Regions from separate parts of the Cohnella soli genome, predicted to be linked through region 1. Evidence: riboswitches for the same ligand, from Rfam matches in the RefSeq annotation. Region 1 holds a riboswitch; the other holds the start of a gene.
The links. Region 1 has a riboswitch for cyclic di-GMP ahead of ACFPOF_RS05670 (hypothetical protein). Riboswitches for the same ligand answer to the same signal wherever they lie in the genome.
Positions count from the first base shown of each region.

Region 2: another riboswitch for cyclic di-GMP. It lies ahead of ACFPOF_RS18475 (S-layer homology domain-containing protein); the one in region 1 lies ahead of ACFPOF_RS05670 (hypothetical protein).

Region 1 is NZ_JBHSMI010000010.1:8,805-13,854, forward strand. Features, by position in the region: gene ACFPOF_RS05665 (family 2 glycosyl transferase) at 1-2,153, opposite strand, end outside; gene ACFPOF_RS05670 (hypothetical protein) at 2,302-3,207, opposite strand; cyclic di-GMP riboswitch class I at 3,330-3,417, opposite strand; gene ACFPOF_RS05675 (ABC transporter ATP-binding protein) at 3,488-5,050, opposite strand, start outside.
Region 2 is NZ_JBHSMI010000028.1:516,478-521,527, reverse strand. Features, by position in the region: gene ACFPOF_RS18475 (S-layer homology domain-containing protein) at 1-1,435, opposite strand, end outside; cyclic di-GMP riboswitch class I at 1,578-1,652, opposite strand; gene ACFPOF_RS18470 (DUF6199 family natural product biosynthesis protein) at 2,496-2,732, shown strand; gene ACFPOF_RS18465 (zinc-binding alcohol dehydrogenase family protein) at 2,828-3,847, opposite strand; gene ACFPOF_RS18460 (winged helix-turn-helix transcriptional regulator) at 3,913-4,254, shown strand; gene ACFPOF_RS18455 (VOC family protein) at 4,332-4,748, shown strand.

The sequences.
Region 1 (5,050 bases):
GATGGTTTCAATCTCTCATGGAAAGTTGGTGTGTCCCACTCGTTCCAATCGTAGGTCTGCATCGGCAAGTTTCTCACGCCTTGGGCAGTGCCATTCTTCAGCTTTTCGATTCCGATATGAAAGTCATCCGACTTCAAAGGAGTAATTTTGCCGCTCGCGAACATATCGTCGATAACAAACTTGTGAGATGGATCCATGACGTTGAACAACTGCCATGGGATTCTCATTTCCAGTTCGCCATCGCGATAATAGAAATCGCTCAATGAGTTGTATTCAGGACTTTCCGGATTGGCGATCCCGTATTGGAGCTTACCTGTTTCATACCCGGTGAACGGAACTTCAATAGTTGTCCCGGGGATATGAACTTTTTTGGTTATCGCTAATCTGATCGGATTAAATATTCCTGTATTTTTTCTCTGGAACGCATCGTCCTTCTCGATCAGATTGCTTTGCACAGCATAGCGAAAATAGTAGTTATCGTAATACGCATCGACTACCATTCGTGTGTCCGACTGGCCGTGAATTTGAAGAACGAAATCCGCCTGCTTGCTGAACGTCGTACCGAACTTTGCGTAACCGTCATTCCCTTGTCCGTTAATGGTGTCGATTGGAATGAGCAGCGTATCATTGTTGAAGTCGTAATCATCGGCATTTATTCTGAAATATACGTACCCCTCGTCGCTCTTCACGTATAATCGCACGCCATCCTGCGTTATCAATGGAGTATCGTGACTCCAATCTTCGACTCGGCCGTCCACCCTTACAATCGTGTCCGTGTTACCTGGGTCAAAAGCGAGTAATCCGAAATGCTGCTCGTTCGTTTGCGGATTGGACCAAAACGGACGGGAATCCGGCAAATCCAGATCGTTGTTGTTCCATGTCCGCTTAAACCATTCATCCTGCCACGCGAATACGATACCTCCTGCCAAATTCGCTGCATGAATGTCGTTAACCATATGGACCAACATTTCGCCTTGAGTCTTTTCGTCAATCTGTCCTTGATTGAATCCGGTAATCCTGTTTTCGTGCGCCTTCCCACGCGATGCCGGGATACCGAATTCAGACACGACAATCGGCATCGAATGCACCTTTTTTATATCCTCCAAATAGGCCAAGTATGGATCTGGCTTACCATCCGTACCTTTATATTCGATATAATCGGTCTGGTAGCTGAAGGAATCGGGATAGTATGGATATACGTGATAAGAAGCGAACATCCCCGGCTTGAAGGTATCGTGCCACTTCACATGCTCAACGTTTACTTCTACAATATCTTCATTTTTGTATGGTTCGTTCGGATGCTTCAACGGGTCAGTCGTCACCCAGTTGGAGAATGCAACGGGTCTTTGCATATTGTATTTCTGCGTTTCGTACGCAATGATCTTATCCCCTAACTCCGCCAAAAAAGCTTCAAAAGGCGAGGCATTCACGGTGTATAAATATTGTCCATCGTAATGGTTCCGATCCACATTATTCTCATTGGTACCGATCACGAAAGAAGGATCCCATTCGATCCCCAAGATCCACCCTGCAACGTATTCAGAGATATCCGTCGTATAAGTCCCATCCGCATAACCTTTGTGAACGGGTAAATCCTTATGGCCATGTAGAATATCGACGATTTCTTGCCCGCTCTTCACAACATCGTTCAGGATTTTGTTGTCGTTGCCAAACGCATCGTCAATCGTCATAATATCATTCTCGTTCACCCACACCCCATGAATGATGTAGAGCGGCTCTTTTCCCTCTTTTTCCATTTTCTTATTGAAATCATAGAGCGCATTGTAAAATTGCGGCCGTTGCGTTGTATACACCCTGATCATATTTGCGTTCATATCCGATATGTAACCGAACCATCGATAATATTCATCGTAAGTAATCGCAACTTCACCTGGAAAAGCACCAGGCTTGCCAGCGCCAATGTTGACCCCTTTGATAAATACGCGCTCCCAAACATTTCCTTTCAGAATATAGAACGAATTTTTATCCGTCCTGCTCATGTAGCGGATGCCTTCTTGCGATTGCATGGTCTGTTCAGCGGGAAGATGGCGAGACTCCAACTTTCGATACTCTAAACCTATGATTAGCGCAATAATCAGTAAGCAGCCCAATATGATAATAGATTTATTTTTTTTCGACGAAATTTTCATCATGTTATAACCCCCAAATCATCATTTTATAGGCATAAATACCTGATGTCAATGTAGAAACAGCCCCATTTTAGGACCAATGTAGTGGAATGATTTAACAACAAAAAAGCACCCTAAACAGGACCTAAACAGGGTGCAAATAACTTCTATTTTACTTCATCGCAACCCAGCTATCGTAGTAGTGAATCGCAATTCCATCAAATGCGGAATGCTTTCGGTGGTACTCATAGAGACGCTGGAGTTGCCGATTCATCACTTCTTTGCCTTTCCCATAAAAAGTGATAAATTGATACGCATCCGCTACTTTTCCGGTCTCCACCGCTATCGTTCCTCGAACTTTATACTTTTCGAAAAGTTTCATTTCCGCAGCGGCAACACTAATAATTCCATTTTCCCCCTCTACGCTATCCCGGTAAGCCATTATTGTCATTTTCTTGACGTAATGGCATAGCCATTCCGCCAAGTTTCCTGAGCCGTATTGGTTATCATACTTTACTCCGTAAAACCAGAACGGAATGTCGATACCGAATTCCAATTTAAGCTTGCTTGTCTGCATCTTAAATTTCTCGATCATTAATTGATAGTTGCCTATATACTCATCCATGTGCTCTTCATAATGTTCATTTTCGTAAGGCTCGACATCTAAATGAACTCCTTGAAATCTTTCCTTACTCACAGACGTATTCTGATATCGGACCAACCAGTCCAACATATTTTGCTGGAGCTCCTCGCCGCCGTCGGTCACCCACTGCGGTGCGCCATCCAACGCTTCGACCTTAATTCCATTAAAAGTCGCTTTGCCAATAAATTTGCGATAATACTCGACATCAACCGAGAAATCTATTTGTAATAAGAGAAACTTAACATGGCGATCAGCTAAATCCTCTATTACCTTGTCCGGAGAGTCGACAATTTTGGAAGCGTCCCATAGCCAGGTCGATAACTTAGTTTCATTCTGATAAGAATACGTAACGTCTGCCCCCTTGGCAGTTGTGGCACTCATTAAGTTTAACAGAAGCATAACAACGAAGCAGATCGACGGAAACAACTTCTTCATTACTGCCCCCCCCCCTTCCATTTTGCGCCAAAACAAAAACACAGTTCAGAGTATTGCCGAACTGTGTCGATATTGCGCAAAATTGACGGAAAGGAACATCGTCGATAGTTTCGCACTCTTCGTTCGGCAACTGGCTGCCATAGGTTGATTCACCCTTAGGCCCTGTAGTTTTGCGTCCCTGCCATTTCAGCAGGTTTGCTATTATCGTGAAGCTTACTCAAACTATCATAGCCGAGTAACATTTATCTGTCCAACAAATATTTAGTTGATCGTTGTCTGCCTAAACCGTCGCCAATCCAGCGCCGCCGCCGAATTGCGCGGCGCTCAAGCGCGCATATGTGCCTCCTGCCGCGATCAATTCTTCGTGCCGGCCTTGCTCGGCGATGCCTTCTTCCGTCACGACGACGATGCGGTCGGCATGGCGAATCGTCGCCAGCCTGTGCGCGATAATCAGTGTTGTCCGATTGTGCGCCAGCTTCTCGAGCGCTTGCTGGATCATCGTCTCCGTCTCCGTGTCCAACGCGGAAGTCGCTTCGTCCAGAATAAGAATCGGCGGATTCTTCAGGAAGATCCGCGCGATCGACAGCCGCTGCCGCTGACCGCCGGACAGCTTTAATCCCCGCTCCCCGATGAACGTGTCGAGCCCGTCCGGCAGCGCTTGAATCATCGCTTCCAGATGTGCCGCCCGCGCAGCTTCCCAAATTTCTTCCTCTGTCGCCCCAAGTCGCCCGTAGGCAATATTCTCGCGGATCGTTCCGTTGAATAAGAACACATCCTGCTGCACAATGCCAATCTGGTTACGCAGCGACTGCTGCTTCATCGCCCGAATGTCGATGTTATCGATCGTGACCTCGCCTTCATCGATCTCATAAAAACGCGGAATCAAGCTGCATAACGTCGACTTGCCCGCACCTGACGGACCGACTAACGCAAGCGTCTCGCCGGCCCGCACCTTCAGATTGATGTCCTTCAGCACGTGGGAATGGTTCTCGTAGCCGAACGTCACGTTGTTGAACTCGATGTTGCCTTTCAGCCGCGGCGCATCGATCGCATCGTCAGCGTCCTTCACGTCCGGCTCCGTATCCATCAGCTCGCAGTATCTCCGAAAACCGGCCATACCCCGAGGATACAACTCCAATAGCGCATTGATTTTCTCGATCGGCTTCAGAAAAATGTTCACGTACAGCAGGAACCCGACGAGCTCCCCGTACGATAACTTGCCTTGATAAGCAAACCACGCGCCGCACACAAGAACGACCAGCGTGATCACCCGTGTCAACATGTAGATGCTCGAGCCGCTCAAGGAAATCGTAAAATAAGAACGGAGTTTCGCGCGTCTGAAACCTTGGTTGTTTTTCGTAAAACGCTCCAGCTCGAACCCTTCGTTGCCGAACGACTTGACCACACGGATGCCGGAGATGCTGTCTTCGACTCGCGCGTTCACGTCGGCGATCTGCTCGAACATTTTGGTCGCGGCGTTGTTCAGCTTCTGATTGAAGTACACGATAATCCACGCCAGGAAAGGCACGACGATAAACGTGATCAGCGCCAGCTCCCAGTTCACCATCATCATAATGCCGAACACGCCGACAAGCGTCATGAGCGCAATGAACATATCCTCCGGCCCATGGTGCGCCATCTCGCCGAGATCGAACAGATCGTTCGTCATTCGGCTCATAATCTGGCCTGTCTTCGTATTATCGAAGAAACGGAAGCTGAGCTTCTGCACGTGCTGGAACAGTTGTCGGCGCATATCCGTCTCGATGTTGATGCCAAGCTTGTGACCCCAATAGCTGACAACGAACTGCATCAGCATGCTGACAATATAGAGCGCCATCAGGCC
Region 2 (5,050 bases), on a different contig from region 1:
CATAAGGCGCGCCTTTCGCCATTACAAATTCGCCAGTCGTAGCATATCCAAATTCGACACTGATGGGCTCGCTTTGAGCATCAACATATCCAATCCTGGAAAAGGACAAGACGTAATTATCTCCAACAGGGACATTAAGAAACTCAAAATAACCTGGAGGGTTTATATCTGAATAGTAACTGTTTTCATAGCCATTTCCGGAAATCGTAACATTTACATCGGTAATCGGTTTACCTTCTTCATCTTTAACGATTCCATTGACAATTGTATTGTACATATATTTGGTAGAGATTTTTTGGTTCTCACCCGCTGTTAGCGTATGATCATTGGGTGTCACAACGATAGGAATATAACCGGCTTTTGAGAATTGTAAATAAAAGTCTCCCGGGGCAAGGTCATTTATCACATATTTGCCCGACGAATCGGTTTCAGTTGATCCAATAAGCGTGCCAAGCTCTCCGTTATATTGTCCGGAATACACGGCAGCCGTTACCCCCGGCATATTGGACCCTGTTTTTAAATCCCATACGACTCCAGAAACGCTAGCCGGGCCGGTAGGCAGTGCTCCCACATCTATGATGTACCAGTCGGTAAATCCGCCATAAGATACTGAAATATTAGCAGATCCCGGGCCAGTTGCCGTGATGACGCCAACGCGATCTACAGTCGCTACCAATGGATTACTAGAAGTCCACACGCCGGCATCCGTAATACGTTGTTCTGAACTATCGCTCATCTCGGCTGTCGCAATACCTTGAGAAGTTTCCCCAACGTATATGAAATATTTAGACAGATTCAGGCGAAGATCCGTGATAATACTTGGTCCTGTTACTGTTGCCGTTGCATTTACCGGGTTGATGAACCCTGGTGTCACTTTAGTTGAATCGGACTTCTGCAAAATAACCGAGTTCAAAACCGGCTCTAATTTCAACAAAGAGCCCTGTGTTTGTTTACGAACTTTAAGCTTAACGGAGAACAGAGTTACATCTCCTGTTCCAATGAGGTCGTTAGCCGAGATTCCAGACACTTTAAAATGCAGGAAAATATTCCCGTACCCATCTTGACTTGCTGTAGGAGTCTTCACTTGGTAATTCGAATTCGCAATAGACGAGCCCACAGAGTATCCATCAGCTTTATACGTATAAACGCCCATCCCTTCATATGTCGCATAATTCGATGGGTCTAGCTTGTCCTCGTTAAATCCAACTGAAAATTCTATACTATGCAGACCATTTGAAGCTACATTTGCAATATCTTTCAATCCTACCGAAACAATAACTTCCTCTCCGGGGGCGTATACGGCCTTGTCAGTCGTCACGACAACGTCTACCTGTCCGGTCCCGTTTGCCGACGCACTCCCTCCAAACACGGAAAACATCAGCATACAAAGTACGAAAATTGAAACGAATTTCCTTGAAACTAGTTTCAAACTCATGCCGTGAACCCTCCTAAGTTTTGTGTATATTAGCACTGTAGAAGAACAGCGTAATAACCATAAATCCCATTACTCCTTAAAAAACACAAACAGCCGCAACGCCTATTACGCGTTCGGCTGCTCTTTGCAACACAAACACACTTTCGGCGGTCTGGCGATCCACGTGGGACCCATGACTTTGCGTCCCCGCCTTGCGACGGGTTTGCCTTTTTCGAGTGGTTCTTTTGAATGAGATGAGAAGAAAATGCTGGAAATTAATCGAAGTATACATCAGAGAAAAATCAGTTGTACAGCGATTCGCTGTATACTTTGTATGTTTTTGTAATTTGAAGCAGGAAAATAAGCATACACCTAATCCAGATGAGGTCCGGTTCGGTTATTAGACAATTGGGGATTAAGCTAACGGGCACGATAGCTCAATCATGACACGACGGCAGCCGGCCTCAGAACGATCGGCTGCCGTCGTTGCGCTAACGGGCAGGATTGCAACTTTACGCAAATCATTCGCGCCTCAAATAATGGGTATATCTGTAAATCGAATGTGGGGGCTAGAATCTGATCGTTCAATCGAGATTCATGGCAAAAAAATAAACACAGCTATCGCAGCGTATATTATTGAAATAACGTTGTTCAATTAATGAGGAGGAAAATATGGCAATAATAATTTTTTTATGGATTCTATCTATTATTGGTCTTTTTTGGGTATGGAGTGATGCATCCAACAAACGGGGAGGTAATATTGGTTGCCTTTGGGCACTTATCGTATTAATCCTTGGCCCAATTGGATTTATTGCTTACTTATTTGTAAGGAACTCAGATTGAGTTATGGGAATTGATGTTGGATGAAAGAACGTTATCTCATTAAAAGACTGTGTAGATGAGGTTGGTTTGCTGAGGAACACGAAATGCCATTAAGCTATCGGAGAACTTTAGCACAATCACCAAAGACTGTCGTCTGATCGAACGGCAGCCTTTTAAGCAAATGGGGCAGTTAAGCTAAATGTGCATCCCAGATTAACCCAATGCGTAGAATCTATAAACACGGTTATGGGGGGGCGAAGTGGGAGTGCCACCAGAAGTGAATATTTTTACTTGGGTCATTTTTGCATTTCTGTGCCTATGGATTGGAATTGCATTGTTTGTAATGATAAATCCTTATTATATCTGGAAGATAACACAAAGTTGGAAAGCTTCAAGAGAACCGCCAAGGTCTTATTTTATAATTCAAAGGATTGTTGCAGGTCTATTCGCCCTTATTGGATTATCAATATTGTTACTTCCTCATTTGTTACGCTAACGGGTCACGATAGTTCAACGCATACACGAAGGCAGCCGACCAGAAAGATCGGCTGCCTTTGTTCAACTTACGGGCAGAATAGTTGATTGAGGACTTCAGAATCGCTCCAACACTAGCTTTCCAATCATGTCTCCGGCAAGCAGCTTCTCATGGGCCAGGCGCAAATTTGCAGCGTTGATCGGTTCGAGGCGCTGTGTCATCGTAGGTTTTATTTTCCCAACATCAATGAGATCAGCCACAGTATTCAGCAAATGGTGTTGTTCAAGCCTATCATCCGTTTGAAATTTGGCACGGGTAAACATAAGCTCCCAGTGGAATGAAACGCTTTTGACAAAGAACGAATCCAGATTGACCGGCTTACCTGCCGGAACAACGGAGCAAATTTTCCCTTGCGGACGTATGACTTCGGCCATGCTTTCCCAATGCAATACCGTGTCGTTTAGACAGAAAATATAATCGACAAAATCAAAACCGTACGCCTTTAATTGCGGACCTAATGCCTCTCTGTGATTGATGATGTAATCTGCCCCATGGTCTTTGGCCCAACGAACCGATTCCTCCCTTGAAGCAGTGCCGAGGACCGTTAATCCTGCGAGCTTGGAAAACTGGGTCGCAACCGACCCGACACCCCCTGCGGCGCCTATAATCAGAATCGTTCGATTTTTATTTTCTAATTCGTCCTGGTTTACTCCTAATCGGTCGAATAATGCCTCCCAGGCGGTAAGAGATGTTAATGGCATTGCTGCGGCTTGGGCATAGTTCAGCGTTCTCGGCTTCCTTCCGACAATCCGTTCATCGATAAGATGAAACTCGCTATTGCATCCGGGGCGCTCCAAATCTCCAGCATAGTACACTTCGTCTCCTGGTTTAAATAAGATACAATCCGGTCCAACTTGTTCAACAATACCTGCGGCATCCCAGCCGAGTATTCGAGGGTTATTAGGGTCACTCTTACCGCTGGTTCGGGTTTTTACGTCAGCAGGATTGACGGATATTGCTTTCACCCTGACCAATAAATCCTTGCCCGTCGGAACAGGTTTTTCCAGTTCTAAATCCATCATACTTTCTGGATTGCTTAAAGGGAGATCAGACCGGTAAAATCCTACGGCCTTCATCAACTGACGGTGGAGGGATAGGGGCTTTGGGCGATCGAAGGAACAAGTACGGCTTGAATCCGAGCATGGAAGGGTGTCCTGTTGAAACAACATTGGATGTCATCGGGGGAAAATGGAAAGGGATCATTCTTTATCATCTGATTGATGGTCCGAAAAGATTTAATGAATTCCGCCGTCTCTATCCAGGAATTACGCAATTCATGCTTACATTGCAGCTTCGTGAGCTTGAACGGGATGGCATTATTCACCGCGAGGTTTATAAACAGGTACCTCCTAAAGTGGAATATTCGCTGACTGAATTCGGAAGAACATTGGAATCGATCATTTTGTTCATGAGAAATTGGGGAGAAACTTTCAAAGACAGGCTGGGTGATATTAGATTAAAACCGCAGCAAGGAGACCGATGAATTCCCGGATCGGCTTTCGTCTAAATAAACGAAGGCATCAATGAAAACAAACCAATTTGACGATGAGGTGTTTAAAGATGGCATTAACGTCCACATTCACGAGCTTCAACCTACCTGTCAAAAACGTAGCACAATCGAAGGCGTTCTTCACCGGACTTGGATTCGCGCTCAACCCGCAATTCCCCGATAATGAGAACTCGGTAGCCATCGTAATTGGTGACAACCTGCAGGTCATGTTGATCAACCAAGCATTCTTTAATACGCTCACGGAGAAGGAAACCGTCGACACGAGCAAGTATGCGCAGATGACGATCGCATTGTCCTTCGAGAGCCGGGAAAAGGTCGATGAAATCGTGAATACCGCGGTCTCCTTGGGCGGGAAGTTGCACGCTGAACCTGAGGATCATGGGTTCATGTACCATTGGGGCTTCGTGGACTTGGACGGCCATCTGTGGGCCATCAACTACATGAACATGGATGCAGCTCAAGGTTAAGGCTAATGGGTTACGATAGCTTAATACAACGGGACAGCTACTATCATGCAGCTATCCCGTTTTTCAATTCAATTATGTTCTTGTCGTAGAGAGAAGAATGGCGCAGCAGCAGGCCAACAGGAATAAAAAATCCTCGGGACAAAAACTTGCATTGATTTTCGATTCGGGACTAGAACATACATTGGTTCTCGCGTCCGTCATTAAGCGAAACGGGCAGGTTAGCGCAACGATTACTCTCCAATTGCGTTAAATATTGGGAGTAGTGACTTAAGGTGAACATGGGAATTGATCATGTAAGGAGG